DNA from 2 places in the Peribacillus sp. NPDC097197 genome. Region 2 is predicted to be linked to the other one. Evidence: riboswitches for the same ligand, from Rfam matches in the RefSeq annotation. Region 2 holds a riboswitch; the other holds the start of a gene.
The links. Region 2 has a riboswitch for glycine ahead of gcvT (glycine cleavage system aminomethyltransferase GcvT). Riboswitches for the same ligand answer to the same signal wherever they lie in the genome.
Positions count from the first base shown of each region.

Region 1: linked by a shared signal. The riboswitch ahead of ACQKL6_RS14650 (amino acid permease) and the one ahead of gcvT (glycine cleavage system aminomethyltransferase GcvT) in region 2 are both predicted to bind glycine.

Region 1 covers NZ_JBNNST010000010.1:127,586-143,405, forward strand. The annotation lists gene ACQKL6_RS14595 (hypothetical protein) at 271-870, shown strand; gene ACQKL6_RS14600 (FMN-dependent NADH-azoreductase) at 1,155-1,793, shown strand; gene ACQKL6_RS14605 (TetR/AcrR family transcriptional regulator) at 1,945-2,481, shown strand; gene ACQKL6_RS14610 (GntR family transcriptional regulator) at 2,623-3,351, opposite strand; gene ACQKL6_RS14615 (PTS sugar transporter subunit IIB) at 3,613-3,921, shown strand; gene ACQKL6_RS14620 (PTS sugar transporter subunit IIC) at 3,926-5,281, shown strand; gene ACQKL6_RS14625 (PTS lactose/cellobiose transporter subunit IIA) at 5,298-5,645, shown strand; gene ACQKL6_RS14630 (6-phospho-beta-glucosidase) at 5,642-6,988, shown strand; gene chbG (chitin disaccharide deacetylase) at 6,981-7,688, shown strand; gene ACQKL6_RS14640 (sodium:solute symporter family protein) at 7,766-9,247, opposite strand; gene ACQKL6_RS14645 (DUF3311 domain-containing protein) at 9,244-9,444, opposite strand; gene ACQKL6_RS14650 (amino acid permease) at 9,654-10,991, opposite strand; glycine riboswitch at 11,185-11,264, opposite strand; gene ACQKL6_RS14655 (GNAT family N-acetyltransferase) at 11,488-12,030, opposite strand; gene ACQKL6_RS14660 (amino acid permease) at 12,321-13,709, shown strand; gene ACQKL6_RS14665 (hypothetical protein) at 13,925-14,884, shown strand; gene ACQKL6_RS14670 (TetR/AcrR family transcriptional regulator) at 15,007-15,576, shown strand; gene ACQKL6_RS14675 (SDR family NAD(P)-dependent oxidoreductase) at 15,630-15,820, shown strand, end outside.
Region 2 covers NZ_JBNNST010000013.1:33,866-49,685, reverse strand. The annotation lists gene ACQKL6_RS16245 (SA1362 family protein) at 16-390, shown strand; gene ACQKL6_RS16240 (patatin-like phospholipase family protein) at 410-1,291, opposite strand; gene splB (spore photoproduct lyase) at 1,371-2,396, opposite strand; gene ACQKL6_RS16230 (hypothetical protein) at 2,532-2,714, shown strand; gene ACQKL6_RS16225 (MFS transporter) at 2,744-3,988, opposite strand; gene ACQKL6_RS16220 (sialate O-acetylesterase) at 4,321-5,163, shown strand; gene ACQKL6_RS16215 (PadR family transcriptional regulator) at 5,160-5,699, shown strand; gene ACQKL6_RS16210 (vitamin B12-dependent ribonucleotide reductase) at 5,901-8,471, opposite strand; gene ACQKL6_RS16205 (lipoate--protein ligase family protein) at 8,859-9,695, opposite strand; gene ACQKL6_RS16200 (rhodanese-like domain-containing protein) at 9,893-10,276, shown strand; gene gcvPB (aminomethyl-transferring glycine dehydrogenase subunit GcvPB) at 10,437-11,894, opposite strand; gene gcvPA (aminomethyl-transferring glycine dehydrogenase subunit GcvPA) at 11,891-13,234, opposite strand; gene gcvT (glycine cleavage system aminomethyltransferase GcvT) at 13,253-14,359, opposite strand; glycine riboswitch at 14,458-14,542, opposite strand; glycine riboswitch at 14,546-14,640, opposite strand; gene ACQKL6_RS16180 (DEAD/DEAH box helicase) at 14,961-15,820, shown strand, end outside.

The sequences.
Region 1 (15,820 bases), on a different contig from region 2:
AAAGCAAGGGGATTTCGGAAATAGTATCAGGAGCCTTATGATTTTAATGAATGACAAATAGATTGAGTAGTAACCAACCTTCCTTTCCCTTAGCTTTTCTTATCTGGAAGAAACCATACTGGGAATAAGGAAACTAATCGAACTATCGCTAAAGATCGAAAAATACTTATACTGGATCAATACTTTTCTTATATAATGTTAAAGTGATTTGAAATGATTTTTTTACTTGAAGAATTATGATCGATCATACATATATAGGAGGGATACGGTATGAAGAAATTTGGGTTTATCTTTTTAATGGTAATGATGGCGATGCTTGCAGCCTGCTCATCTGATGATGATAATGCATCGAAAAAAGATGAAGAGGGGGCATTGAAGGTCGATAAAGGCCTCCTAAATGTAGAAGTGACATTGCCTGCTTCATTCTTTGAAGGTGAGGACATCGATAGCGTCATTGCTGAAGCCAAAAAAGATGGTGTAAGTAAAGTGACGAAAAACGAGGACGGATCATTAATGTATAAAATGCCGAAGTCTAAGCATAAGGAAATGATGAAAGACTTAGAAAAGAATGCGGAAGAGACAATGGAAGAGATGAAGAATGGCAAAGATTATCCATCCATTAAAGAGGTCTCCCATAACAAGGCGTTTTCAAAGTTTACTTTAGAAGTGGATAAAGAAACATATGAGAATGGTTTCGACGGTTTTGCCGCCATGGGACTAGGGATAACTGGCATGTACTATCAAGTTTTTAATGGAGCAAGCCCGGATGAGTATAAAGTTACGATATCGGTTAAAGATGCGGCGACTCAAAAAGTCTTTGACGAAGTCGTCTACCCGGATGATTTAGAGGGTGAGGAAGAAGCCAAGTAACTTCCTGCGTGTTAAAAAGTATGATATGAAGATAAGAGGCATGAGAGTACAGGAGAAATCCATACATCTCATGCCTTTTTACATGTACAAAGGCTAATATCCGTATTTTTATATGAGGTCACCTAATTGATGATTATTTTGATTATTCACTTTTTAGTCAATATCAGCTAAATGTTGGATTTGCAACAAGCCGATAAAATTGATGGTTTGTTTAGTTAATCAATCATTTTACACTAAGTTTCACAACAGTTGTTGTAAATTTAAAAGAATTAGAGGTAATTATTATGACTAAGGTGTTATTCATTACAGCAAATCCAAATGATGAAAATCGTTCGGCTAGTATGGCAGCAGGAAAAGCATTTATTGAAACATATAAAGATACAAACCCTACGGACGAAATCGTGACCGTAGATTTATTTAAGGAAGAAATTCCAAATTTAGATGCAGATGTTTTCAGTGCTTGGGGAAAACTTCGTGCAGGACAGCCAATGGACGCTCTTTCAACTGAGGAATTAGCGAAAGTTAGTCGCTTAAACGAGATTCTCGATCAATTTGTTTCAGCAGATAAAATGATTTTCGTAACGCCGTTATGGAATTACTTATTCCCAGCAGTTCTGAAAGCATACGTTGATGCCGTAGCAGTACCTGGTAAAACGTTTAAATATACAGAAAAAGGTTCTGAAGGCTTACTTCAAGGTAAGAAAGTGCTTCACATTCAAGCCCGTGGTGATTTTTATTCAGAAGGACATCCTCTAGCTCATTTAGAGTTAGGCAATCGCTATTTAAAACAATTGATGGCCATCATGGGCATTACTGAATTTGAAGGTTTATTTATAGAAGGTCATGATGCAATGCGAAATAAAGCGGAGGAAATTAAAGCAGCAGGCATCGAGCGTGCAAAGCAATTAGCCCAAACCTTCTAATCGTCTATTATCTTTATATTGCAATTCGTGGTTCATATGAATGGACCACGAATTGCTTATTTTTTTTCTGGAAATTCTTCTGTTATAATCGGGTCATTCAATTCATCCAACAAGTATTAGAAATTATAGTGTTTTGAGAAGGTGGGTACGAATGAAAAAACAAGATCCACGAATCCAACGGACAAGGCAAAGTATAATGAATGGTTTTATGAGACTGATTAAACAAAAGGAATTTAGTGATATTACCATTGCTGATATTACACAAGAAGCAAAGATTAACCGTTCAACGTTTTACTATCATTTTATGGATAAATACGATTTAATCGATGAGATTCAAAGAGAAGTTCTTACGAAAGAAATTTTTAAAGAAGTAGCATTACAAGAAGTCATCGATGAACAAACGATTATTATGTCGCTACAGGCTATTATGAGTTCTCAAATAGATTTATCCCTACAATGTCAACATGCTCTTGAAGAATTTAAATCGAAAATGGACCATGAAATTAAACAACGATTGACGGAAACTTTACAAGCCTTATTAGATAAAGAGTATGGTGTGAAGGAAGAACATTATTTACTTGCTACATTTTGGAGTTGGGGCATTTATGGTGTGGCAATGGCATGTGTAGAGGGGAAAGAAACTTTGCATACGGCGGTAAACCGTTTGACAACTATGATTTTAGGCTAGTGTGAAGGTCACCCATATAGAACGGGTTAAGAAAAGACAGAGGCAATCAATTCTTCAAGCCATCATTCACCGGAGTTTTTCTTATGATGTTTTCTGATACAAAAAGAACTGTCCATGTCATGATGGGCAGTTCTTTTTGCATCATTCATAATTCCTTTCAATTACGAAATGGGAACGGTCTCCCCTGAAGTAGGTTTTGGAGTATTCGATGACGCTCTGGTCGGCCTCGTACGTATGGGTTTCAAGCGAGAAACAGGGAGATCCATTGGGAATTTCCAGTTTTTCTGCAATGGACTCGTCGGCGAGGGCCAGTTCCAGATGTTCGATGGTCTTCAGGACTTTGAGATTAAACTGGTTTTTAAGCAGTCGGAAAAGGGATGTTTCACAGGCCTTCATATCAAGACCGGGTGTTTTATGCCACGGTAGGTAGGCGACTTCGTATTGAAGGGGGACGGAATCTACATAACGCACCCGAACGAGTTTATTGATGGGATCACCAATATCAAGGTCGAATCGTTTGGCAAGGGATGCGTTTGCTTCAATGACCGTTAAACCCAAGACCTTGGTGGAGGGGTTTTTCCCCTGCATCATGACCTGATCGGAAAAGTTTTCAACTGTGCTGGTAAGTGTTTGGCGTACTTTATTTTCTGAAACGAAGGTTCCCTTACCTTGAATCCGGTACACATACCCTTCCACGGTAAGTTGTTGGAGGGCTGTTCGGACGGTCGTCCTGCTCACTTCGAATGATTTACAGAATTCTGCTTCGGTCGGTAATTTAGTGTTTGGCTGATAATCCCCATTCTTTATCATTTGAACGATGGATTCCTTTACGGCAGAATGAAGGGCTGTCACTTTATTCGTGGTTTTCAACATGCTTCCTCCTAGACATTTTTCGCTACTTCTAGAGTATATCTTGTTACAACAAGAATCAACTATAAAGTTATTTGTAGTAACAAATTTAAAATTTGTATTGAAATTAGATATAAATGACTATACAATGGAATATATAGGTAATGACCAATGTTCCACTCAAAAAGGAGGAGATACATTCGTAAAAGGTGAAATAAGAAAAGGAAGCACCTATTTACATCAAAAATACAGAATATTTAGAAATGAAAAGGGGAGAAATCTATGAATATCTTATTATGTTGTTCTGCGGGAATGTCTACGAGTTTACTAGTGACGAAAATGGAGAAAAGTGCGAAGGAACAAGGCATAGATTGCCACATATGGGCAGTGTCTTCTACTGAGGTGGACAGAGAAATGGATAAGGCAGATGTTGTTTTACTAGGGCCACAGGTTAGGTTCCTGCTTTCTAAGATGAAGCAAGCAGGCACAGCAAAAGGCATTCCAGTCGATACAATCAATCCGATGTTCTATGGTTTGTGCAACGGGGAAGAAGTGCTCAAACAAGCTGTTACTTTGATAAAAGGAGAATAAGGATATGATGACTTTCATTGATAAGTACATTATGCCGGCTGCAGTCAAGTTGGGGAATAACCGACATCTGTTGGCCATTCGTGACACGTTGATTGGAATGATAGCGATTACAATTATCGGATCGTTCGCGGTTTTATTGAATAATCTAGGGCAAATCATCAAGCCATACGGAAGAATGATGGAAGCCATTTTCGGTCCTACCTGGACGACGCTTGGCAATGACATTTCATTCGGTACCTTTGCATTCATGACCATTTTTGCCGTTTTCGGTATATCTTATAAACTTGCTAAATCTTATGGAGACGATGGATTCGAGGCGATGCTCATTTCGGCGGCCTGTTTCTTCTTATTGCTTCCACAGATGGGATTGGTCTCGCTGACGGTTGATAACAAAGTCGTATCAGGCGAGGCAGCTGGCTTCATCAGTACCAATTACTTTAATGCAACCGCTCTCTTTACGGGAATTGCCGTTTCCCTTATTGCGACGGAGATTTTTGTAAGGCTTTCCAAACTCAAATTCTTGGTGATCAACATGCCGGAGGGTGTACCTCCTGCAGTAGGGCGCTCGTTTGCCAAATTGATTCCAGGCATGGCAACCATTTTCATCATCGGGGTGTTCGGATTGCTTTTCCGTATCGCAACGAATGGCCAGATCGTGAATGACTGGTTAAGTAAAGTGATTGTATCTCCGATGCAAGGGGCCGTGGATTCACTGCCATTCGCCATCCTTCTTGTCTTTTTCGTTCATATTTTATGGATGGTGGGTCTTCATGGACCGAACATCCTTGGTGGAATCACGACACCGCTTTTTGAAAGTTCTGGCGTAAAGAATATTGATCTGTATGCAAAAGGCATTACAGATATGGACCAATATGGCGTCTTGGCCGGCTCGTTTCTTGATGCTTTTGTTTATCTAGGTGGATCGGGCGGAACGATGGGCTTGATCATTGCGATGATCATAGCCGGTAGAAGGCGGTATAAACAGATGATTGGGCTTGGTGGGGCCCCGGGACTTTTCCAAATCAACGAACCGATTCTTTTTGGGCTTCCCATCGTATTGAATCCAATCTGGTTGGTTCCATTCGTTCTAGGACCTATCATTACTACAGTCATTTCGTACTTAGCGGTGAGCAGCGGTCTGGTCTTCCCGATTGTAGCCAAAATCCCATGGGTGACCCCGCCGATTGTCGGAGGATTCTTGGCGACAGGTGGCCATGTTTCGGGGGCTGTCCTGGCAGGAATCAATCTCGTCATTTCAACCGTAATCTACTTGCCGTTCGTGTATGCCCAAGTGAAAATTGACTCGAAAAATAAAACGGAGCTTACAAAGGATTCGGAATCAGAATCAGTAAGTCTTTAAGAAAGAAGTGGGGAACATGGAAAAAGAAGAATTATATCAGTTATCTTTCCAACTTGTTTTACACAGTGGAAATGCACGGAGCTTTGCGATGGAAGCCTTGCAAGAAGCCAAGAAAAAAGATTTCGAAGCAGCCAGGCAGAAAATAGCGGAGGCGGAGACGGAATTATTGCAGGCACATAAATTTCAGACTCAGTTGATTCATGCGGAAGCGGGTGGCGAGAAATTAGATATCCCGATTATCCTGATACACGCACAGGATCATTTGATGACGGCGATGACTTTGAAGGATTTGGCGGTTGAAATGATTGAGATGAGAGAAGAGTTTCTTGGAGCCAACAAGATCAAGGAGGGGACAGCGGAATGAGTAAGGGGTTGAAAATCGTTACGATAGGCGGAGGTTCAAGTTATACGCCGGAACTGATTGAAGGATTCATTAAATATTACAAGGAGCTTCCTGTAAGTGAAATCTGGCTCGTGGATATAGAAGCTGGCAAGGAAAAGCTTGAAATCGTCGGCGGGCTGGCAAGACGGATGGTGGAAAAAGCGGGAGTGCCGATTGATATTCACTTAACGCTTGACCGTAAGAAAGCTCTAGAGGGTGCCGACTATGTCACGACCCAATTACGGGTCGGGCAGCTGGCTGCGAGGGCACTTGATGAGAAAATCCCGCTGAAGCATGGGGTCATCGGTCAGGAAACGAATGGACCAGGCGGGTTGTTCAAAGCATTTCGGACGATTCCTGTCATTCTTGACATCGCCCGGGAGATGGAAGAGATTTGCCCGAATGCCTGGTTGATCAATTTCACGAACCCTGCCGGCATGGTCACGGAAGCCGTTCTTCGTCATAGCAACATCACTAAAATCGTCGGTCTATGCAATGTGCCGATCGGGATGGAACGTGGTGTCGCCGAGTTGATGAAGGTGGAACCGGACCGGGTGCGGATTGATTTCGCCGGATTGAACCATATGGTATACGGGTTGGATGTATTCGTGGATGGAAAGAGCGTGAAAGAGGAAATTATCGATATGATTTCAGACCCGGATAAAGCGGTGACGATGAAGAATATCCATGCGATGGGATGGGAGCCAGAATTCCTTCGTGCATTGAATTTATTTCCTTGCCCATATCACAATTATTACTACAAAACGGGAGATATCCTGGCTCAAGAGCTGAAGGATGCAGAAAATGGGGAAACAAGGGCTGAGGTCGTACAAAAGCTGGAAACGGAACTATTTGAACTATATAAAGACGTCGATCTAGACATCAAGCCACCACAACTTGAAGAACGGGGCGGCGCTTACTACAGTGATGCCGCGGTTCGGTTGATCCATTCCATGTATACGGATAAACGTGATATACAGGCGGTCAATACGATGAATTATGGTGCGATTGAAGGCATCCCGTACGATTCAGCCGTTGAAGTGAGCTGTGTGATTACGAAGGATGGTCCAAAACCGATCACGGTAGGTGAATTACCGGTAGCCGTTCGCGGACTCGTCCAGCAAATTAAGTCCTTTGAAAGGGTGGCTATCGAGGCTGCCGTAACAGGCAACTATGATACGGCCTTGCTTGCGATGACCATCAACCCACTAGTTCCAAGTGACCGGGTGGGGAAATTGATTCTGGACGAAATGCTCTTGGCGCATAAGGAATTTTTGCCGCAGTTCTTCCGGAATAAGGAATTACAAGGAAGCTTTCATGATTGAAGTGCTGGTCAATGCTGATGATTTCGGGTTTTCACGGGCTGTGAATTACGGCATATTGAATAGCCACAAAAATGGAATAGTCAATTCGGCGACCATGATGATGAATGCAAAAGCGACCGATCATGCCATCAGAATTGCCAAAGATCATCGCACGCTTAAGGTGGGCATCCATCTTGTCCTGACATGGGGACGGCCGCTGCTACATGATGTGCTTAGCCTTGTAGACAGAGAGGGAAACTTCAAAAAGCAAGCTGAGGTATATGGGAACCCGGGTAGTATTTCCTTGGAAGAGTTGGAGAGGGAATGGTCTGCCCAGATTGATAAATTCATCGACTTGGGGATGATGCCGACCCATTTTGACAGTCATCATCATGTCCATGCGATCCCGGCCTTTTGGCCGGTCGTGAAAAAGCTTTCCGCCCATTATGGGCTACCAGTCCGAAAAGCGGGACCCCATTTTCAGGACATTGAAACAGTGACCGATACATTCCTTGACGATTTTTATGGGGAAAAGGCGGCCGTCGATTACTTTCAAACCCTTAACGAGCGGATTAGTGAGGGCAAAAGCGTGGAGGTCATGACCCACCCAGCCTACCTGGATGATGATTTGCTCCAGCATTCCTCCTACAATCAAGAAAGGCTCAAGGAAACGGCCATCTTGATGAAAGCCACATTGCCGGAAGGATTCATTCTCCGGTAATGATCGGTTCAGGAAGGCCCATTAAGACAAAAAAAGCAATCGGATCTCAGTTTTCACTGAGGTCCGATTGCTTTTTTTTATACTTCTTTAACCACTACGGGTTTAACTTCGGCAACTACCAGCTTCTTGAATGCGAGGCTGACAACCATCATCACGATAAAGTTCACAGCCAAGGCGATGATTCCGACATTCAGATCCTTCGCTGCTTGTGGCAAGGATGGGAACAGCGTGCCGATTGTCGATTGGCTGATGGTGATATAGGTGACGATGGCCAATCCACAGATGATACCCGCTATTGCCCCATATTTATTGATAAAGTTCTTCTTTTTCAGGCTGAATAACAGGGACGGGAATAGTTGTGTAATGAAGCTATATCCCATCAAGATCAAAGCAGACATCGTTTCTCCGCCGTTTAAGGTGAAGTAAACGGATATGAGTGCAATCACGGGAACGAGTAACTTGGCCAAACGTACCACATGCCGGTCTGATGCTCCAGGATGGAGTTCCTTATAGACATTTTTCGCAAGGAGCGTAGAGACGCTCATCAACAGCATCGATCCTGGTACTAATGCCGTCAACATGCCAGCTGCACCGATGACTCCTATAAACCATGGATCAAAGGTCTGTATCGCAAGGCGCAATAAAGAAAGGTCCGCATCGGCGCCTTCCAGTCCAGGCACTTTCAAAATAGCGGCAAATCCTACAAAAAAGACAAATAGTAACATGAGCGTATACAGTGGACTGATGATGGCATTTTTACGAAATGTTTTTCCGCTCCGGGCCGTATAGACGGCACTGAATACTTGGGGCCACATGTAAAAACCAAATACGAGCAAGATGACGGTCGAGATGAACCACGAAACGCTAAGACCTTGTTCGGGCAGCGTCAGGAAACCTGGTTTGGCGGCATTTATGGTTTCGAACATCGGTTGAAGACCACCAAAGTAATGAATTGGAAGATAAATGCCCAGGAATGCGATGATGACGATCATCATGATGTCCTTGATGACGGCTGTCCAGGCTGATCCGTGAATGCCTGAAATCATGACATAAATGGTCAGGCTGATAGCTCCAAGCCACACAGCGGTGGACATGGAAATGGCGCCATATGATGCTTCGGAAACAATGATCCCTAAGCCTTTGAGCTGTACGACGACGACCGGAATCATCGATACCACGCCGACAAGGGCAGCAAGAATCCCTAGAGTTGGGCTCTTGTATTTGCTTACGAAGAAATCGGATTGTGACATAAGCCGATTTTCTTTTGCGTATTTCCAAATGGCCGGAAGTAGCCAATAGGATAATACATAAGACAAGGTAATATAAATGAGGACGTATAAAGCGGGAGCACCCTTTCCATAAGCCCAGCCGCTTCCTCCAAGGAAGGAGAAGGTTGTGTAAATTTCCCCTGCCATCAATAGAAAGACGAATATGGCGCCAAAACCGCGGCCGCCCACCGTCCATTGTTCCAGGTTCATGTCTTTTCCTTTTGTCGAACGGATCCCAAGAAAAATCGATAAAAGTAAAAATGCTAAAATAATGATAAGAGCAATATTCATTCTTCTTCACCTTCCCGGTTCCTAGGATCCAACTTATACATGACGGCTAGAGTGACGGAAGTGAGCACGACCCACATCGCCATCCAAAACATATAAAAAGGCATCCCCAATACATAAGGTTCTACTTTATTAACAAAAGGAAGAAACCCTAATATGCCGATAAAAGGAACGAGTGTAAGAATATATAATACTTTCATGAAGCAACCCCTCCATTCTAAATATGTTTCACAGATTATGATGTTTTTCTAAAAAAATGTTTCCGTAATACCTAGTACCTTACACTAATTCGATAAAAAAATTAATAGTGTGGCAGAAAAAAATATTCGTCACGCTTCATTTTACTCTCTCATTTAATCACAGGAAAATGGGATAGGAAGGTAGACTTCCGTATCCCAAAATTCCTCGTTCATTTTTTTCGATAGTTATATATGACAACTAAAAGAATGAACCAAAGCGGTGTCAGCAATAATGACGGCCTGGTCGCCTCAGCAAACAGCATGACGATCAAGATGAAGACAAACAGCCCTAATATTACATAGTTGATGAAAGGTGTTAAGGGAGCCCTGAAAGTGGACGTAGCCCTTAAGTCCGGACGTTTTTTCGTATACCTGATATGGGAAATCAAGATGATGCTCCAGACCCATAGGAAGCAGATTGCACTAATCGTTGTCACGATGGTGAAAGCTTGCTCCGGTATGATTTTACTTAATAATGCCCCAATGGAGACGACGATGGTGGACGTAACCAATGCATTACTCGGAACAGCACGTTTATTTAATTTCTTAAGTTTAGCAGGTGCTTCGTTATTGTTGCTCAAGGTATAAAGCATGCGGCTTGTTGAAAACAATCCACTATTCCCGGCAGAAGCGGCAGATGTCAACACGACGAAATTGATAATCCCTGCAGCAACCGGAATCCCGATCAAGGCGAAGACCTCCACGAATGGGCTGCTTGCGGCATCGAGCTGTGTCCATGGATTGACGCAAAGGATGACGGTGATGGCACCGATATAGAAAAGCAATATCCGGACAGGGATCTTATTGATCGCTGACGGGATATTTTTTTTCGGATTGGCGGTTTCGGCCGCTGTCACCCCAATGATTTCGACACCAACAAAGGAGAAGACGACTAGCTGTAGGGAAAGCAAAAAGCCGGATGCGCCGTTCGGGAACATGCCCCCATGACTCCAAAGGTTGTTGAGGGAAACGGTTCCTGTATCGGTTTGGAAACCAATGATGAGTAAGACGATTCCCACAACGATCAAGGCGACGATCGTGATGACTTTAATGAGGGAGAACCAGAACTCCAATTCTCCGAATAGCTTCACGGTCAACAAATTCAATCCTAGTAGAATCACCAAGCAGGCAAGTGCAGGGATCCATTGCGGAATGTCGAACCAATATTGCATATAGACCCCGACAGCGATGATATCGGCCATGGCCGTCATGATCCAACAGAACCAGTAGGTCCAGCCAGTCACGAAACCAGCCCACGGTCCGATGTATTCCGTGGCGAATTCGGTGAATGAGGAATATCCCGCGTTGGACAACAGCAATTCCCCTAAAGCCCTCATGACGAAAAACAAGGCAATCCCGATAATCAGATACGAAAAGATAATGGAGGGTCCCGCCAACTGTATGGCTTTTCCGGATCCCAAAAATAACCCGGTCCCGATGGTTCCTCCTATGGCGATGAGTTGTACATGTCGATTTTTCAAATCCCTTTTCAATTCTTGTTTAGCCAATTTGTGCGCCCCCGTTGTTATAATTCTTGAATGTGAAGTGCATGGTCCGTTGATTCCAATCGATCACCAGGGCAATGAATCTGTCCAGTTTAGTAGCGATTTCACTTCGTTTTTTTAGTGATGATTGAAAAAAGACAATAAAAAAAGAGATTGGAAGCTACCAATCTCGAAAGGTTAAAGAATAACAAATATTCGTTACTCTTCTGTCCTTTTGCCTGAGATTGTGAATCCTTCGGCGCTGCACGTGTGTACAGTCTCTCCAGAAGCTGCTCCTGCTATAGTGTGATCCATAGCATTCATCGCTTGCTTAGTATGTGGTTGTCAATAAATGGCCACTGTTAAAGATGAAATTCTTTTTAGCAACTCATTTACTCTTTTAAAATAATAATGGAATTCTATCACTATTTTGATTTTGGGTCAAAGGGATATATTGTAAATGTGGTGGGGGTGAATCTATATGCTAACTTTGATGCCAAGAAACGATGCGAACCCCGAATCAGTTTGATAAGGACATTTTTTCATAGTCCCTTTTAAGAATGGCCATGATGATTTCGTCCGAATATTTTCCGTTGAAGTATAAAGACTCTCGTAAAATCCCCTCTTTGATAAAGCCAACTTTTTCATAGGCTCTTATTCCACGTAAATTATGGCTGAATACTTCCAGTTGCAGACGATTTAAAGCCAATTCTTCAAAAACAAATGCTAAAACAAGTCGGATAGCTTCTGTACCATACCCTTTACCCGTTAATTCAATGGCATTCATCGAAATTCTAAATCCTGCCTTTTTGTCCTCTTCGTCCATATCAGAGATGGATAATTCCCCGATCATTCGATCGCTTTCGTTTAAGCAAATGGCTAGATCATGGCGTGATAGATCTTCACGTACATTCTTTATATGACATTGAAGCTGCTCTAAAGTGAATATAGATCTTGTTCCTGTCATATACCGTATTTCTTCATCCTTTGTATTTTCTAAAAGGATAGGTGCATCCGATTCTTTTAAATAACGGAGATAGATTCTTTCTCCTATTAATTTCATTTTCTTTTCACCTCCGTCGATACTTACTATCAATAGTACATAGGATTCCTTCACCCGTATAGGGAAAGAACAATTACCAATCATGTCCTCCTATCCATTACTTCTAGACGGCCAAAAGTGTTTTTCCTAAAAGTACATTTGTATTTCTACGGAATATTTATTATTATAAGATAAGGAAATGCTTTTGTGGGTAGAGTACTTTAGGAAGCATTGTAAATCTATTAAATTACTTATCTTAAATAAGGATTAGAGAATCGTCATTTTATGCTTGTACATCTGGGGGAGTTATCATGTCAAATAAAGAATTAACTAGAGGGCTGGAGGCACGTCATATTCAGATGATTGCCTTGGGCGGTACGATCGGTGTTGGGTTATTTATGGGATCTGCCAGCACAATTAAGTGGACGGGCCCCTCTGTCATGCTGGCTTATGCCATCGCGGGACTTTTTATCTTTTTTATCATGCGTTCGATGGGGGAAATGCTGTACCTGGAGCCTACTACGGGCTCATTCGCAACGTTTGCGAGTGATTATATCCATCCATTAGCAGGATTTGTAACTGCTTGGAGCAACTGGTTCCTATGGGTGTTGGTCGGCATGTCTGAAATCATTGCCGTAGGATTATATATGAATTTTTGGTTCCCTGAACTGCCGGCTTGGATTCCGGGAGTAGTGGCCATGGTCATCCTTGGCGCCGCTAACCTCATTTCCGTCAAATCCTTCGGTGAATTCGAATTCTGGTTTGCACTGATCAAGATCGTTACCATCATCTTGATGATCATTGCCGGTCTAGGTCTTATCTTTTTCGGGATAGGGAATGGTGGGGAGGCAATCGGCCTTTCCAACCTATGGGCTAATGGCGGTTTCTTTACGGGGGGATGGAAAGGTTTCTTCTTTGCCCTTTCCCTTGTTGTGGCATCTTATCAAGGCGTTGAACTTATCGGGATCACTGCAGGTGAAGCAAAGGATCCGAAGAGGACCATTACAAAAGCGATCCAAACGATCATTTGGCGTATATTAATCTTCTATATCGGCGCGATTTTTGTCATCGTCACGGTATTTCCTTGGAATCAATTAGATGAACTTGGAAGCCCGTTTGTATCGACCTTTGCCAAAATAGGCATTACCGCAGCCGCGGGCATCATCAACTTTGTCGTGATCACGGCGGCGATGTCAGGATGCAATAGTGGGATTTTCAGTGCAGGGCGCATGCTTTATACCCTTGCCTTGAACGGGCAAGCGCCAAAGATCTTTGCAAAAATATCGAAAAGCGGAGTGCCGGCCTATTGTACAATCGCTGTCATGTTGGGCTTGGCCATTGGTGTTGTCCTGAACTACCTGGCTCCACCGGAAATATTCCTGTATGTGTACAGTGCCAGTGTACTGCCAGGGATGATTCCATGGTTCGTGATTCTTATTAGTGAGCTTAGGTTCAGGAAGGTACGAGCTGAGGAAATGAAAAACCATCCATTCAAAATGCCTTTTGCGCCGTATACCAACTATGCAACGATTGCATTCTTACTATTGGTATTGGTCGGCATGTGGTTTAACCCGAGTACGCGACTTTCCTTGATTGTGGGCATCGTTTTCCTAGCAATCGTTGTAGCCTGTTACTACCTACTGAAAATGGATAAGCGGGTACCGTTAGACATGAAGGCGAAAGAGGATGTATCTGCGTAATATAGAGTGTCGGAAAAAGTTATGCTTCGTGCATAGCTTTTTTTGTTTGACCGATATAGTGAGGGGATTGACCGATAAAAGTGGCCATTTGACCGATAAACCTTCCAACTTGACCGATAAAATGAGAAATTGACTGATATATGTAATTTATTGTAATGTTGGGCGCTTGAATATAAGATGAAGAGAAGAAATATACATAAAAGAAGGTGATTCGATTGAGAAAAGTGGAGAGGATTTTTAGCATTAACTCTCTGGTTAAGGAATTATGGGAAAGCCAGCCGGATATGAGATTCCTTCAATTGTTGGATTGGATAGAATCGGAGTACTCGAAACAGAATGGGGGATTTGGGCAAGGAAATTTGTTCAAACGGGATTCATATCAAGCCGAGGAGCCTTTTTCTTATATCGATTTATTTTATCTTGAGGACGAGCTGTTAGAGCAGTTTTTATTGCAGTTGGTAAAGGATACTGAGACTAGGCTTAGGCTTGAGAAGGTTCAGGCTGAAAAAGGGAGTAAACATTGGATTCAGCAATTCGTAAATAACAGGCAAGGGGAATTGAACCATCTTATTTTGATGAGTTCGCCTTCCTTGCTGACTTTCCTTGCCAAAGAGCGGACCATCCAGTGGAAGTCCCCATTGCGGGAAACGGGTTACCAAGAATACAGAAATGAATTTTTGGAGCTTGAAAGTGTGAGGCGGGGCAGACGAATCGAGCTGGAGAAATATTGGCCAAGGATGGGGCCGCAATGGGATGGATATGCCACGGTGGCAGGGAAAGATGGTCAAAAAGGGTTTTTGCTAGTGGAAGCGAAGGCCCATTTGAAAGAAATGACTTCATCGAGACGGGCAAAGGATCTGGACAGTAGATTCCTGATAGAGAGTACCATGAAGGAAACGATGGAGGCCATGGGTTCCCGGGCCCCTATGGAAGTCTGGCTGAACCGTTATTATCAGTTGGCGAATCGTTTGGCTTTTTTATATATATTGAATGAGAAAATGGGGATTCCAACGTGGCTGGTCCTTGTGAATTTTCTTGAAGATGATACCCATATACCTACCGGTTCTGTGGAATGGGTAGAACATTACCAAGAAGTTTTTAGCGAAATGGACATTACATCCGAATCGAACCCATTATTTGATAAGATCGTCACGGTCTATCCAAGTTGTAATTGATGTGTGGGAAAACTTAGGGAGAGTATAATCATCGGCTCTCCCTTTATTAATTGGTACTTATTGACAATGGTAAAAATATGAATTATACTTTTAATTAACCAGTGGTCAACAAGGGGGATATCATGTCACCAAGAAAATCCGTTACACAGGAATTAACACGTGAAATGATAATGGACGCAGCACGGAATCTCTTTGTGGCGAAAGGGTATCAGCATGTTTCCATGAGGCAGATTGCGAAAGAATTAGGGTACAGCCATGGCGCTCTTTACTATCATTTCAAGAATAAAGCGGAGTTGTTTTACGCGTTAGTGGAAGAACATTTCGCCATGCTCGATCAAAAACTGGATGATGTGATGCACCAAGCCATCCCAAATGGGGAAAAGCTAGAGAACATTCTTTTGGGCTTCATTGAATTCGGGCTGACATACCAAAGCCATTATGAAATCATGTTTTTGATCAAGGACGAAGAAGTACAGAACTTCATCAATCAAGGGCCACACAAAACCTATGAAAAATTCGCCCAGATTATTTTCTCTTTATGTGAGAACAAAGTTTCCATCCAGCATATTTACAGCATCTTTTTATCCTTGCATGGTTTTGTCACGCATTATTGCCGTCATGTCACGACGTATGAGGAAGTAAAGAATCTAGCTGTGTTGCACGTGAAATTTTTAACAAAATCAATTAGCTGATTTTTTTTTACCATGTATTGACCAGTGGTTAAATAAAAGGGAGGGCGTCCATTATGAAAAAAGCATTGGTAGTAGGAGCTTCAGGAGGAATGGGGTATTCGATCGTCAAGGAATTATCAAACAGGGGGATCTCGGTGACGGCCTTTGCACGCACCCGCAGTAAGCTGGAAAAACTTTTCGGAAATGATTCGAATGTGACGATCCATACGGGAGATCTATTTCAAGTGGAGGATTTAGAAAGAGC
Region 2 (15,820 bases):
AAGGAGGTGTCTTTGTTGAAACGTTTCATATCTATTTTGATATACGGAATCATCGCCCTCGGAGTCTTCGGACTGATAAGCAGAATGGTTACTGACCCAATCGGACTCCTAAAGAATATTCTGATTATTGCCGCGGTCGCTGGGATTATTTATATGATCTACACCGGATTAACAAAGAGTAAGCCAGTGAAAAAAGAGCAACAGGCATTTCGTAAGGCTGCACGTCAGTCGAAAAAGCGGCTAAAGAGCAAAACTTCGAAAAAGGATAATGTGGCTAGCTTTTCGGCAGCGAAAACGTCCAAGAAAGGTTTAGCACGTAAGAAAACGGAGAGTCACTTGACGGTCATTGAAGGAAAAAAAAATAAAAAGAAAAATCGGGCCTCATTTTAGGAGCCCGATTTTTTTCTTTTTAATAGGTCCATCGTTTTAAAAACTCCCTTGTGTAAATTCGTCCACGTTCTATTAATTCCCCCTTCATCTCATCATTCATATTGAAATCCATCGCGGAAATCCCCTTCATCGGAATAAAAACGATGTTGTTAACATGTTTTTTGGATATATAACGTGAATCGTGAGCATCCTTCATCGTTTTGAACAGGGCCGAGAATAACTCCACGGCGTTTCCTACCTCATGTGGCTTCCATATTTCATCCGCACTCAATCGCAAACCGATGACGGGTCGTTCCTTTCGTACATGTTCAGAATTGAATAACCACATGGGGAAGTTGCTCAATACTCCCCCATCAACGAATAGGGCCGTACTTTTTCCTACATTCAGCTTGACTGGTTCAAAAAAATAGGGAATGCTGCAGCTCATCCTTACTGCTTTAGCCACTGAAAAAGTATGAGGGTCAATCCCATAGTTCTTCAAATCATCAGGTAGGACGACCAACTTCCCATTTGTGATATCCGAAGCGATTATGCGAAGAGATTGAGGGGGAAGATCTTTGAAGGTAACCACATTTCTGATAGCCAGTTTTTGAGCTACCCATTTTTCTAATGCCTCCCCCTTGTATAATCCCAATTTCCAATAAACTAAAAGCCATTTTGCAAAAGGAATCGGTATAAGACCGTGTCTCCTATCCAATAAACCAGATAGGTTTATATCAATAAAGAGTTTCTCCATTTCTTCCCCTGTATACCCAGCTGCTATGAAGGCAGCTATAATAGAACCCGCACTTGTTCCTGCAGTTCTATGAAATGTAAATCCACGTTCCTCCAACTCTTGGAATCCACCCAATAATCCATAGCCTTTTATCCCGCCTCCGGAAAATACGCCGTCAATGATCATAGCTGCCCTCCCCACCCGGTCTATTCATTTTTAAGCAGGAGCAGGGCTTATTATGACTGTTTTGGCGAAACTTTTCTCTTTAAGTAAAGTACTGAACTACAGCTTTCGGAAAAAATTCCTCTATATACTCTCTTATTGTCGTTTCCAACTCTTTTGCTTCTTCATTTTGATAAACGTATTTACCGATTCCATAACGGCCCCATTTATATTTCCGTTTGGTTTCATCCAGTTCCAACTTTGTTTTGGGATAATTTTTTTGAATCACTCTTTTAGCAGGCCCCGTAAAGCGATGTTGTATTAATTCAAACGTTAAATCCGGTATGTCGACTCCTTTTAAGCCCTCGCTCAATCGTTGGAAGAGTTCATAATACCCTCCCTGCCAATCTTCATGCCTATAAATGGGAGCGACGATGAATCCTAATGGGTAGCCCGCACCCGCCACTTTTCGTGCTGCCTCTATCCTCTCGTCAAAGCTTGAGGTACCAGGTTCAAAATTCTTGATCACATACCTTGAATTGATGCTGAACCTGAATCTTGTCTTACCATTATGCTTTGCATCCAAGAGATGATCGACATGATGAAATTTGGTTACAAACCGAAGCACACCATATTCACTTTTGCCAAAGTATTCGATAGCCCGTTTTAATGAATGTGTCAAATGGTCAATGCCGACGATGTCAGATGTACAAGCGGCCTCGAAACGGGTAATTTCTGGTTTTCTTTCGTTCATGTAGTTTTCTGCAGCCTCAAAAATCTCATCCAGATTAACATAGGTCCTTATATATGGTTTGGTACCAAGCGTTGTCTGTAAATAGCAATAATGACAGTGCCCCATACAGCCTGTGGCCAAAGGAATGGCATACTCGGCCGAAGGTTTAGAGGTATCGAATTTCAATGTCTTTCTGATACCTACAACCAGTGTGGATTTAGCTACACGATACTTTTGAAGATCATTATCTCCGGGTAAGTCCCGAATTTGATTATGAGAGGTCGTTTCACGGATTTCGATACCCATGTCCTCAAACTTCTTTTTCAGTTCTCTACCTAAGGGGTATTCAAGGGCCCGTGGTTCGATATAAACAAGCTGTGGGATAAAGGGTTTCATATCCATCTCCATTCATTGACCGATCCGGTCATAGTTTTAGTTAAACTAGACAACCTATATATAAGGATAGCTTTTGCCACTTCTAAAATCCTCATGATGGTTTTTATTCTGTAAATAATGGAAAGGAGATGCAATATGTCAAAGAAGCAAAATACATTCCGAAAAGTAACCGAAAATAAAGAAATGACTGTCACAGTTAATGAAAATCCAACTTCACAGCGTATCCCTGGAGACTCTGTCGACAAGTACTCCATTTTAAGAAGTGCAAATCTTGAGCTGGCCGAAAAAGAAATCGGCCAACAAATGGAAAACAACTGACAGATACAACAAAGAGAAAGCCGATTCCTTTAGGATTCGGCTTTCTTGTCGTCCGGTTTCAATGTTTTTTTATTAATGATTTTAAAGACGAGGAATAGCAAGATGAGACCAATCACGGCGGAAATAATATAACTCATGTTTAAATGATTTTTCATTAACACAGACATGAGCGGTGGTCCTGCCGCGACACCGATAAACCTGGCCGCGCTATAAAAAGACGAGATGGTTCCTCGTTGTTCCTTTTCGATATTTTCAGTGATGAGCGCATCCAATGTTGGAAGGAGGGCCCCAATGGCAATCCCCAATATACTCACTAGAATGAGCATGATCACGAGTTTGGCCTTTGTATATCCGACAAATGCCACGCTTGCCGACATCAGTATTAAACTGACCAAAATGATCTTTCTCATCAAAGGAATGCTTCCTTTGATTTTCCTCCCCGCTATATAAGAGGAGATACACAGGAATAATAAAGGGATAGCCAATATAAAGCCTTTTTTCACTCCTTTTAGATGATGCAATTTCTCCAGATTATCCGATAAGAAAAATAGCACCGCAAAAAGAATGAGCATGACGAAAACACCCAATATGAAGACTACGAACAGCCATTTTCCTTCTTTCTTAAAGGTAGCCTTCGTTTTTTTTAAGAATTCCTTGAACTTAAGGGGCTCATCTTCATTTTTTGGAACCTTGATGCAAAAGAATACGAAAATGATTGAGATCAGGCTAAAAAAGGAAATGGAAAAGAACGGAAGGAACCAAAGGACAGCTGCAAACAAAGATCCTAAAATCGGACTTAAAACTTTGCCGAACGTATTTGACGTTTCGATGATGCCAAGCGTCGAGCTGGTCTTTTCATCGTCATCCTTATAAAGGTCCCCCACTAACGGAAGAATAATAGGTGACGCCCCAGATGCTCCAATCCCTTGAAGGATCCGCCCAATGATTATCCAGGTATATGGACTGTCCATTTTCCAGGATGCGAACCCTGCAATCAATCCTCCAATTAAAGCTAATATTAGACTCGGTAGTATGACTTTTTTTCTTCCTATGCGATCAGATAAGTAACCCGCCACGGGGATAAGAAAGATGGACGCGACCGAATAACTGGTGATTATCATACTCGATTGAAATGAAGTGATATTCACTTTCTCTTCAAAAACCGGTAGTACGGGTATAAGCATTGAATTCCCCAGGGTCATAACGAGAGGAATCGAAGCCATGCTTACAATACACCACACGCTAACCTTACTATTACCTTTCTGGTTTTCCATTCAAACACCTCATTAATGTTGATAATGAATAGTCTAACCATAAAACTGAAAATACTTCATAAAGACATTTTCCAAAAAAAAGGGTTGGGACATGCTAATAGGGAATAACTCAAAAAGTCGTCGAGGAAAGCTCCTTAGCTTACCTCGACGACTTTTTGTAGCTTTTTAATAAGTTTAAGTATGACATATAAAGTAATCAGCATGATGGGATTCTATATTTTTCGTTAGTAAAAGTTCCTTGTAGACAAACAAGTTGACGATAGTCTAATTAGACTATATAATGATGAAAGTCTAATTAGGCTATATCAGTTATCCAAAGGCGTGAAAATTAAATGACAAAATCTTTTTTAATGTTAGGTCAGTCAAATATGGCAGGACGTGGATTCTTGCATGAAGTAGATCCTATCTATAATGAAAAAATAAAAATGCTACGCAATGGTCAATGGCAAATGATGACCGAACCGATTAATTACGATCGTCCTGTTGCTGGTGTAAGTCTCGCAGCATCTTTTGCAGAGGAATGGTCGAAAGTCAATCCTGATGATGAAATTGGCTTAATTCCTTGTGCGGAAGGCGGCAGTTCTTTAAATGATTGGCATCCAGAAGGTACCCTTTTTAAACATGCTTTATCTGAAGCTCGATTTGCGCTTGAGTCTAGTGAAATCTGCGGTATTCTTTGGCACCAAGGCGAAAGTGATAGCAACCATGGTCTTCATGAAACATATTATGAGAAATTGGTCCTGATTATTGATACTTTAAGAAAAGAATTAGGACTTGAAGATGTCCCTTTAATCATTGGTGGACTTGGTGACTTTTTAGGGAAAATAGGTTTTGGAAAATACGCAACAGAGTCTCAACAAGTTAATGAACAGTTACTCCGATTTGCTCATACTCAGCAAAACTGTTACTTTGTAACGGCAGAAGGCTTAACAGCCAATCCGGACGGTATTCATTTGGACGCTGTTTCGCAACGAAAATTTGGTTATCGCTACTACGAGGCATTTTCGAAAAAGTGCGATGTCCTAACACCTCTTTCGAATGAAGAACAATCATTAAAAACCAATACTGACTATTCAAAAACCGAACAAATTTATATTCATAGTATGAATATGGCTTTAAGCAAAATCACATACGCTGAATTTGAAGCAAAAATGATGAAGGTGATGCAATCATAATCCCCTTGCTTATACTTGGCCTGCTGATCCAAAATCCTGGAGCGCATGGCTACGAACTACTAACTTTAATGGAAAAACGACATTATAAGTATATCGTTAACTTTACGAAGGGTTCATTTTATTACAACTTACAACAACTTGATGAAAAAGGCTTGATTGAACAAGTTCATCAAACAATTTCAAGCAATGGGCGCGAAATCCACCGTTTTACTATCACAAATTCAGGAATGGAAGAATTCGAAAAATTAATGGTGAAGTTTGGAACTAAATCCGAATATGTCAACTTACAATGCTATGTGGCGTTACTCTTTGCAGATGATTTCGATAAATATAAATTATTAAAATTAATTCAAGCACAAATTGACCAGACTGAAGCTCGAATTGCTCTCCTCGATGATTATCTAGCCATCACAAAAGAATTTCCTGGTAAAATCGATTATTTTCGCCGCATGAACGAAAATTCTCGTTCTCATCATCAAGTGAACTTAAAATGGTTTAAAGAATTGAAAGAAGAAATAGAAGAACCCAATGCATAAATATAATATCCCCTATCAATATTACTTAGTAAAATTGATAGGGGATATTTATTTAAGGAATCCATAAAAAGGTTTTCAATAATAGAACATTCCTCTACTTGAAATCACACTGAAATCCTCTAGACATTAAAAAACAGCCCTTTGGACTATCTTAATCCAAAGGGCTGTTTTTTTTGAACGATACATCTTTTCATTACTGGTTTAAAGCCCGCACTTCAATTGGGCACCACAATTCGTACAAGTATTGCATCCGCCCATTTCCTGGACTTCACCCTTACGGCAAACTGGACACGTGTTACCCACTTCCGAACCTATCGTTACATTAGTCGAACGCAGTTCATTGATGGTATCAACCAGAACGACTTTTTTCTTTTCTTCCACATCTGTTAAGCCATCCATTTCAAGCTGCTGTTCCATTTGGTTTTCTTCAGCTTTTAATGTAAGAACCTGGCTGTCACGGCTTCCATCTACATAAACCGTTCCACCTTTTGCGCCGCCTTTATATAAGCGCTCGTACACTTTTTGGACCTGCTCGACGGTATACCCTTTTGGGGCGTTAACCGTTTTACTGATTGAGCTATCAATCCAACGTTGAATGATGCATTGAACATCCGCATGGGCTTCAGGAGCCAATTCCATCGCCGAAATAAACCATTCAGGAAGGTTATCAGGATCGGCTTCAGGATGACGATCCAAGTATTCCTGAACGATGTCCGCTTTGACTTCAATGAATTTCCCTAAACGTCCGCTACGGAAATATGTGAACGAGAAGTATGGTTCAAGACCTGTCGAAACGCCGACCATCGTACCTGTGCTGCCCGTAGGAGCCACGGTCAATAAATGGGAGTTCCGGATACCGTGCTCGGCAATGCTTGTACGAATATCCTCAGGCATCTTCTTCATGAATCCAGTATTCGTGAAGCGCGTTCTAAGCTCATTCGTTTCTTCATCCGACGTTCCCTTCAGGAACGGGAAGCTGCCTTTTTCTTTTGCAAGTTCAACCGAAGCCCTGTAAGCAGACGTAGCAATCGTTTCAAACACTTTGTCCACCAGGATTTTTCCTTCTTCTGATCCATACTCGGTTTCACAATAAATTAGCAAATCATGCAGTCCCATGACACCTAATCCAACCCGTCTCTCGCCGAGTGCTTGTTTTTTGTTTTCCTCTAGGAAATAAGGGGTTGCATCAATGACGTTATCTTGCATCCGCACGCCCACTTCAACTGTTTTCTTAAGTTTTTCGAAGTTAACGGTCTTATTATCTTTATCCGCCATCTCAGCTAAATTGACCGCTGCCAGGTTACACACTGAAAATGGAGCCAATGGCTGTTCACCACATGGATTCGTAGCAACGACTTGCTGTCCATAAGCTTTTGCATTCGTCATCTCATTGGCATTATCAATAAAGAATATTCCCGGTTCTGCTGAGTACGTCGCACAAATGTTAATCAGGTTCCAAAGCTCCTTAGCACGGATCTTACGGTAAACCCGGACTTTATGGCCCATTTTTTCCCACTCGCGTACGTCTCCTACATTGTGCCACTCATCATTATAAATCGCCATTTCTTCCGCGTCGTAGCTTTCGACATCAGGGAAGCGCAACTCATACTCCGTATCTTTTTCGACGGCTTCCATGAACTCTTTGGTTAAGCAGATTGAGATATTGGCACCAGTCAAAAAGTCCGGATTGTGGACGCTATACGTTCCGCCTACGCGAACTTTTTCTTCAGCATCCCTAATGATTTTTTCACTGAATCCACCTAGACCCGGAATCTCTTTATAATTAATGATTCCTTGGTACATCGCCGTTTCTTGTTCGGTATGCGGTGTGAACTTCAATTTATCCGATGCATATTTCTTTATGGTTTCATCTTTTGTGTTCTCCATTAGGTAACGAAGAATCCTTGGGTTTTGCATTTTTGAAATAATGAACTCCGCAATATCTGGATGCCAATCAGTAAGCATGATCATTTGGGCACCGCGTCTACTTCCACCCTGTTCAACCAAATGAGTCAATTTCGCTATATCATCAAGCCATGAAACAGAACCTGAAGACTTGCCATTGACCCCTTTCGCAAGGGTGTTTCTTGGACGGAGAGTAGAGCCATTCGTACCGACTCCACCACCACGGCTCATGATCTCCATGACTTGCTTTCTATGCTCGGAAATCCCTTCGCGTGAATCTGGTACAAACGGCATGACATAACAATTAAAGTACGTTACATCCGTGTTAGAACCAGCGCCATATAATACCCGGCCGGCCGGCACGAAATTAAGGTCCTTTAATTCTTCATAAAATTTATTGAACCATTCCGTTCTTTTTTCTTCAGTCGTTTCCACTGAAGCCAAACCAGTTGCATTACGCTTGGCAATTTGCTCGTAATATATTTCAAGCGGCTTTTCGATGATATCAAGCGGCCGATTAATGATTCCTGTTTCCACTTCTTCCGGATTATCCAGCACTCCGCGGAACTCTTCATCCACTAAAACCTTTGCCTTTTTCGATTCCCAATCTATTTCAACGATATGGCCAAGACCACGTGCAGGAAATTTCGGATCTTCTTTAATTGTCAATACTACAAAATCGCCAGCAGAGAGTGTGATTTTTTCAGTATCCTTAAAAGAATAGCGGTCAAGCATAACTAGACGGGACACGCCCTTATGCATCATTTTCATATCAGCCGTTACAGGATGAACTTGGGGAAATAAAGATATATCTTCATTCAACCTTTCTAGATCAACCTTTAAAGCTTCTTTAATTACAACCGACATAATTCCCTCTCCTTTACATGTTTCAGATCCGTTCTTGTTGCAAAAATCAATATGTAACCTACATGTCCGTTTCGCTTAACAAGTTACACTAAATTTATCATAGCGAAACACAAAATTCAACATGTAGTGTTTAAGTATTTATTTTAACCACTATATATTGTGTTGTGGTTGATTGTCTTTTAATTTTGTCAAACGGTGAATCAATTAATTGAGTTAGTAAAAGGGAGGAAAATGTCGATTTATAATAAAAATTAGACAGATTTCAATGAATTTGAACATTGCATTTTGCCCGCCTCTTTCAAAGCACTGACGTTACAAGGAATACATGCTTGTTCACACAAATCTGAAAAAACTTATTTATTCCCGACTCTCGCTTCCCCTCTTTTTCTACCTCAAAAAATTCCAGTCATCACTTTCATATTTATTTTTGGCGATGTCCTTCACTTCCTGTAATTGCTTTTCACTCAGCACATATGGTTTCAAATCAATCGACAGACCCTCAGAAAAACCGTTTTCAAAGGCTACCTTCGCCTCGGAAATAGTTATTTTTCTACCAGCAATGTCATTGATGGCCACTGCTTTGTTTCTCAGATTGTTTTTCATCTTCTCTTTTACTTTATCATCGGAGAACTTGAATACACTAAATAGCTTCTCCTCATCAAGTTCAAGCAGGATGGCTCCATGCTGAAGGATAACACCTTTTTGTCTCGTTTGTGCGCTGCCCGCAACTTTCCTTCCCTCAACAACCAGTTCATACCAGCTTGGCGCATCAAAGCAAACTGAGGACTTTGGAGATTTCAGCATCTCTTTATCCTGTTCAGTTTCAGGCACAGAGAAATAGGCATCCAGTCCGAGGTTTCTGAACCCCTTCAATATCCCTTCAGAAATCACCCGATATGCTTCGGTCACTGTATTCGGCATTCCCGGATAAGACTCTGGGACAATGACGCTATAGGTGAGTTCATGTTCATGCAAAACAGCCCGACCGCCTGTAGGCCTACGGACAAAACCTAAGCCTTGCCTTTCAACTTCCGCCAAATCGATTTCGGTCTCAGCCCTTTGAAAATACCCGATGGATAATGTAGCCGGGTTCCACCCGTAAAACCGGATCATGGGAGGGATTTCCCCATTACTCTGCCAATTCAAGAGTGCTTCGTCCATTGCCATATTATAAGCAGGTGAACAATCGCCTGAATCAATGAATCCCCATTTTTCTTTCGTCACGATTACCCCTCTTTTCACGTAGGCTTATTAAACCCTCTAAAAAAACTCACAAGTAGTAGTTTACCAGAGTTTAGCAACGTAAAAAAGAAAGTAAGCTATTCCACCAAATATTTATAAAATTTTTTTTGATTATTGGAGAAACCAATTATATAATAGACATTGTCTGTATTCGTTTAGGTAGAAGGGAGTTTTTATGGTTGGATATCTTATATACACTGATTATCATCATAGTAGCCATCGTTGCATATTCACTATTTAATTGGTTCCGTCAACGTAAAATCGTTAAAACCTTAACACAGGAAGAATTTATCGCTAATTACAGAAAAGTTCAATTAATTGACGTACGGGAACCTAATGATTTTGATAATGGACATATCTTAGGGGCAAGAAATATCCCTATGACACAAATGAAGACCCGCTTAGTGGAAATTAGGCAGGACAAGCCTGTATACTTGTATGCTCAAAGTGAAATCATTAGCGGAAGAGCGGCAGCCATGCTATATAAAAAAGGCTACAGGGAACTTTTTCACTTAAAAGGCGGTTTCAAAATGTGGACAGGGAAGATCAAGGCGAAGAAATAAGGCCCAATTGCCTAAACCTTACATCTTATCCGGTTTTGAAACATATCATACTGTTCAATAGGGAACTCATGCTTAACAGGCCAAGCATGTTATTTCCCGAGATACATATGAATTTTACCAAATAAAAAACCCCCGCCATCTGGCAGGGGTTTTTTCAGCATCATGCTTGATAACGAAGAATTGGTTTTCTAGCGGCCAATGTTTCATCCAGGCGTTTAATAACCGTGGTATGGGGAGCCTCCTGAACGATTTCAGGGGTTTCTTCGGCTTCCTTGGCTATTTGTATCATTGCATCTATGAAAGCGTCCAGTGTTTCTTTTGACTCCGTTTCCGTCGGTTCGATCATCATTCCTTCTTCTACATTTAACGGAAAATATATGGTTGGTGGATGATACCCAAAATCAAGTAGTCTTTTCGCAATATCTAATGTACGGACTCCCAACTGCTTTTGCCTCCGACCACTCAATACAAATTCATGCTTACAATGGCGATTATATGGCAAATCGAAAAATGGTTCCAAACGTCGCATCATATAATTTGCATTGATGACGGCATTCTCCGTAACGGCCTTAAGTCCATCCGGTCCCATTGACCTTATGTACGTATAAGCCCTTACATTGATGCCGAAGTTCCCATAATAGGGCTTGACCCTTCCAATGGATTGTGGACGGTCATAATCAAGGACAAACTGATCGCCCTCTTTTGTCACGATCGGTTTAGGCAAATAGGGAATTAAATCCGACTTCACCCCAACCGGACCTGAACCAGGTCCTCCTCCGCCATGGGGTCCAGTGAATGTTTTATGGAGATTTAAATGAACAACGTCAAAACCCATATCTCCTGGACGCACTTTGGAAAGAACAGCATTCAGGTTAGCCCCGTCATAATAAAGCTTTCCACCGGCGTCATGGACAAGCTGTGCCATCTCCAGGATATCCTCTTCGAATAAGCCTAATGTATTTGGATTCGTAAGCATTAATGCTGCTGTATCTGGTCCTACCACTCGCTTCAAGTCTTCAAGGTCCACGAGCCCGAATTCATTGGATTTTACCGTAATCGTCTCTAGTCCGGCAACTGTTGCCGAAGCCGGGTTCGTTCCATGGGCCGAATCGGGGACGATGACTTTCGTACGGTTTACATCTCCATTCGCTTCATGGAAAGCCCTGATCATCATGAGCCCAGTCCATTCACCATGCGCCCCGGCAGCAGGCTGCAAGGTCACTTGATCCATTCCTGTAATTTCCGTCAAATGTTCCTGAAGATCAAATAACAACTCTAGAGCACCTTGGACGGTTTCTGGGTCCTGGTATGGATGGATATGGGCAAAACCATTGTACCTGGCGACATTTTCATTAATTTTCGGATTATATTTCATCGTACAGGAGCCGAGTGGATAAAACCCAGAGTCCACTCCATGGTTCCGTTTGGATAAAGCCGTATAATGACGCATGATATCAAGCTCGGAAACTTCCGGAAGCTCGGCTTCCTCCGTACGTATATATTCCACAGGCAGGATTTCTTCTAGTGGAATATCCGCTACATCCATTTCAGGAAGGCTATACCCGATTCGACCGGCTGTACTGATTTCAAAAATGAGTGATTGATCTTGATTATTCATAGTTGATCCCCCAGTTCCTGCGCAAATGCATCGATTTCTTCTTTTGTTCTTAGTTCCGTTACAGCCACTAGCATATGATTTTTCAACTCGGGATAAACGGAGCCCAGGTCAAAACCACCAATCATTTCTTTTTCAAAGAGCCTCTTATTGATATCTTTGTAGGGAAGAGGCAACTTAATGACAAATTCATTAAACGAAGGTCCTTCAAAGACCACTTCAATTCCTTGTGCTTGGAGCGTCTTTTTTGCGTAATGGGCTTTTTGAATATTCTGGACGGCCATTTCTCTGACGCCTTTTTTCCCTAGAGCAGTCATGGCTACAGCGGCTGCCAATGCGTTCAATGCCTGATTGGAACAAATATTGGATGTAGCTTTGTCACGGCGTATATGTTGCTCACGTGCTTGGAGCGTCAGTACGAAGCCCCGTTTTCCATCCTCATCCACTGTCTGACCGACTAAACGGCCCGGCACTTTCCGTAGCAGTTTTTTCGTGACCGCGAAATATCCGCAATGAGGTCCGCCGAATGCGGCTGGAATGCCGAATGGCTGAGCATCACCCGTCACGATATCGGCACCGAGTTTTCCCGGCGGAGTCAATGCACCAAGTGCAAGCGGATTACTCGATACGATAAACATCGATTTCACGTTATGTATGATTGCTTCCATTTCCTTCAACGGCTCGATGCGTCCAAAGAAGTTGGGGTACTGTACGATGACGCCTGCAATATCATCCGAAGCCAGGTCTTTTAAAGCAGCAATATCTGTGACTCCGTCTTTATGAGGAATCTCGATGACCTCCACCCGTTGACCCTTTGCGTAGGTTTTCACCACTTCCCTTGATTCAGGATGGACAGTAGATGATAATAAAATCTTTTTCCGGCGCGTTTGTCCGGCAGCAAGCATGGCCGCTTCAGCTAAGGCTGTTCCACCGTCATACATCGAGGAATTCGCAACCTCCATACCCGTCAATTCACATATCATCGTTTGATATTCAAAGATGGCCTGAAGCTCTCCTTGAGAAATTTCCGGTTGATAGGGAGTGTAGGCTGTATAAAACTCCGAACGGGATAGGACGTGATCGACGATGACAGGTGAATAATGATCATACACACCAGCCCCAAGGAAAGATGCATAGTTTTTCAAATCCGCATTTTTGGAAGCCAGTTTTGATAGTTCCTTCATTAAAGCTGGCTCTGATTTTGCTGGTTTTATGTCATATTCACCTTGAAATCGGACATTTTCTGGTATATCGCTGAAGAGATCATCGACGGATATGACCCCTATAACTTCCAACATTTCTTTTTTATCCTGCTCTGTCATCGGTAAGTAACGATGTTTCATCTTATGGACCATTCCCTTCTATTTTCGTGTATTTTTATAAAAAGGTGTTTGGATAACAATGGCTTTCAGTCTCTTAGAACGGATTTCCACTTCTACTTCCGTGGATAGACTTGAGTGATTCTTATCGATAAGGACCAATCCTACATTTTTATTCAATGTTGGTGACTGAGTCCCTGTCGTCACTTCGCCAATGAGTTTCTCCCCGTTATATACTTTATAGCCATGCCGAGGTATGCCCCGGTCAATCATTTCGATTCCAACAAGCTTACGTGGTGCCCCTTTTTCCTTTTGTTCGGCAAGCACGGCTTTTCCAAAAAAGTCTGACGCCTTATCCGGTTTAACCGCAAAACCAATCCCCGCTTCGATTGGGGTGATGTCCGGCGAAAGCTCTTGACCATAAAGCGGTAGTTTCGCTTCGAATCGAAGGGTATCACGGGCTCCCAGCCCAATCGGTTGTATCCCATCATCTTTACCAGCTTCCAAAATTTTTCTCCAGAGGGCTGGACCATCCTCACTTCGGCAATATATCTCGAAACCATCTTCCCCCGTATACCCTGTACGTGAAACCATCGTGGATATATTATGAATGTGGACATCTTCTTTAAATTTAAAAAAGCCAATTGTGCTTAAATCGGTTTGCTCGGTAATCTTCTGCAATACTTTCTCCGCTCGAGGACCCTGCAGAGCAAGTTGCGCATAATCGTTTGAAACATTATTGATGCTGACACCTTCCATACCATTCGCCTGAAGCCAATTGAAGTCTTTCTCGATGTTGGCTGCATTGACCACAAGCAGATAATCCTCTTCCGCTTTTTGGTAAACGATAAGATCGTCCACGGTCCCCCCATTTTCATAACACATGGCTGTGTATAGCGCTCCGCCCTGTTTCAGCTTGGCTACGTCATTCGTCAACATCTTTTGTAAAAAAGAAAGGCTCCCGAAACCTTTTACCTCAATCTCTCCCATATGCGACACATCAAATAAGCCACCTCTTGTACGCACAGCTTCGTGTTCATCTTTTATGCCGGTAAACTGCACGGGCAGTTCCCACCCACCAAAATCGATTGTTTTTCCACCGTGCTCACTGTAAACCTCGAATAATGGCGTTCTTTTTAAATCGCTCAAAAAATGACCTCCTTCAATTTTTTTGCTTGTTCTCTTTCACCTGATATTCCTTAAAAAAAAGACACAAAAAAGGACAGAGAAAGCCAAAATGGCTTTTTCTCTGTCCTGAAACCTGAAAGTTTACCTATTATTATAGGTTTTCCCCTTTGGTGGCCGTCATTAAATAATTGGCGCTCTCCAGAGTCGCGTCCGATAAGAGTTCATTTGCCTGAGAGATTCACTGCTAAGTTTGCTCCTTCGGCGCTACATATGTAGATGGTAGTCTCTCCCCTTATCCTCACCCGCATATTGATGGAAAAGACTGAAAATTCCCCACCTGATGGTCATCCATTTGCGTGAAATGGGTACCAATCTGCTCATTGTTGATCTTTGGATAAAGCACTATCCAAATGCTAATACTATAATAACTAAAATTATTATCCAAGAAGAATATTTTCCTTCTAACTTCATTACTATTGCAATTTTCTAAATATATTTACATCCTACCCTAAGATACTTTACTCTGCAATAACTTTCGTGGAGAAAGATTTTATTAACCTATAAAAAAGTTCATGGTCTAAAGAAACTAAGAAAATTATGTTTTAAGAAGGAGCAAGAATCAATGAAAATCAATATATCCTTCAGTTCTGATTGGAATGATGAATTTCTGCAAAAGATGGAAAACGACGGTCCATGGGGAAATTGGGATCTTTATAAACTGGCCATCCAAATGGAAGAGAACCTAATTATTCCTGATTTCGAAGGCTTACAAGCGCCTAAGCACCTTCAACAACTGACTCCCCTTCCCCATCAATTAGAGGCTGCACGTCAGGTGGTTGAACAGATGAATGGCAAAGCCATATTGGCTGATGAGGTCGGTCTTGGTAAGACTATCGAAGCGGGATTGATTTTAAAAGAATATATGATTCGGGGACTGGTTAAAAAGGTTTTGATCCTTGTACCCGCATCACTTGTCACCCAATGGGCTTTCGAACTGAATACGAAGTTTCATATTCCTGCAGTAGTTCAAAGGAAGAGTTATGTATGGGAATCATGCGATATCGTCATATCCTCCATCGATACGGCTAAGCGAGCCCCCCATCGGGATATCATTTTCAATCAAGAATATGACTTTATCATTATTGATGAAGCTCATAAACTTAAAAATAATAAAACGAAAAATTATGAATTTGTCCAAAATCTTAAAAAGAAATTCTGTTTGTTGCTGACTGCTACACCCATTCAGAATAAAATCGAGGAAATCTTTAATCTCGTTTCATTATTAAAGCCTGGACACCTAGGAAATGCCGCACTCTTTTCCGAAAAATACAAAGGGAAAGGCCGGAACATTCTAGAAGATGAGCACTTAAAGGAGCTTGTCAATACGGTCATGATAAGAAACCGACGTGCCGATACTGGAATTGAATGGACGAAACGGCGTGTAGAGACGATCATCATTGAATTTTCACCAACTGAACAAGC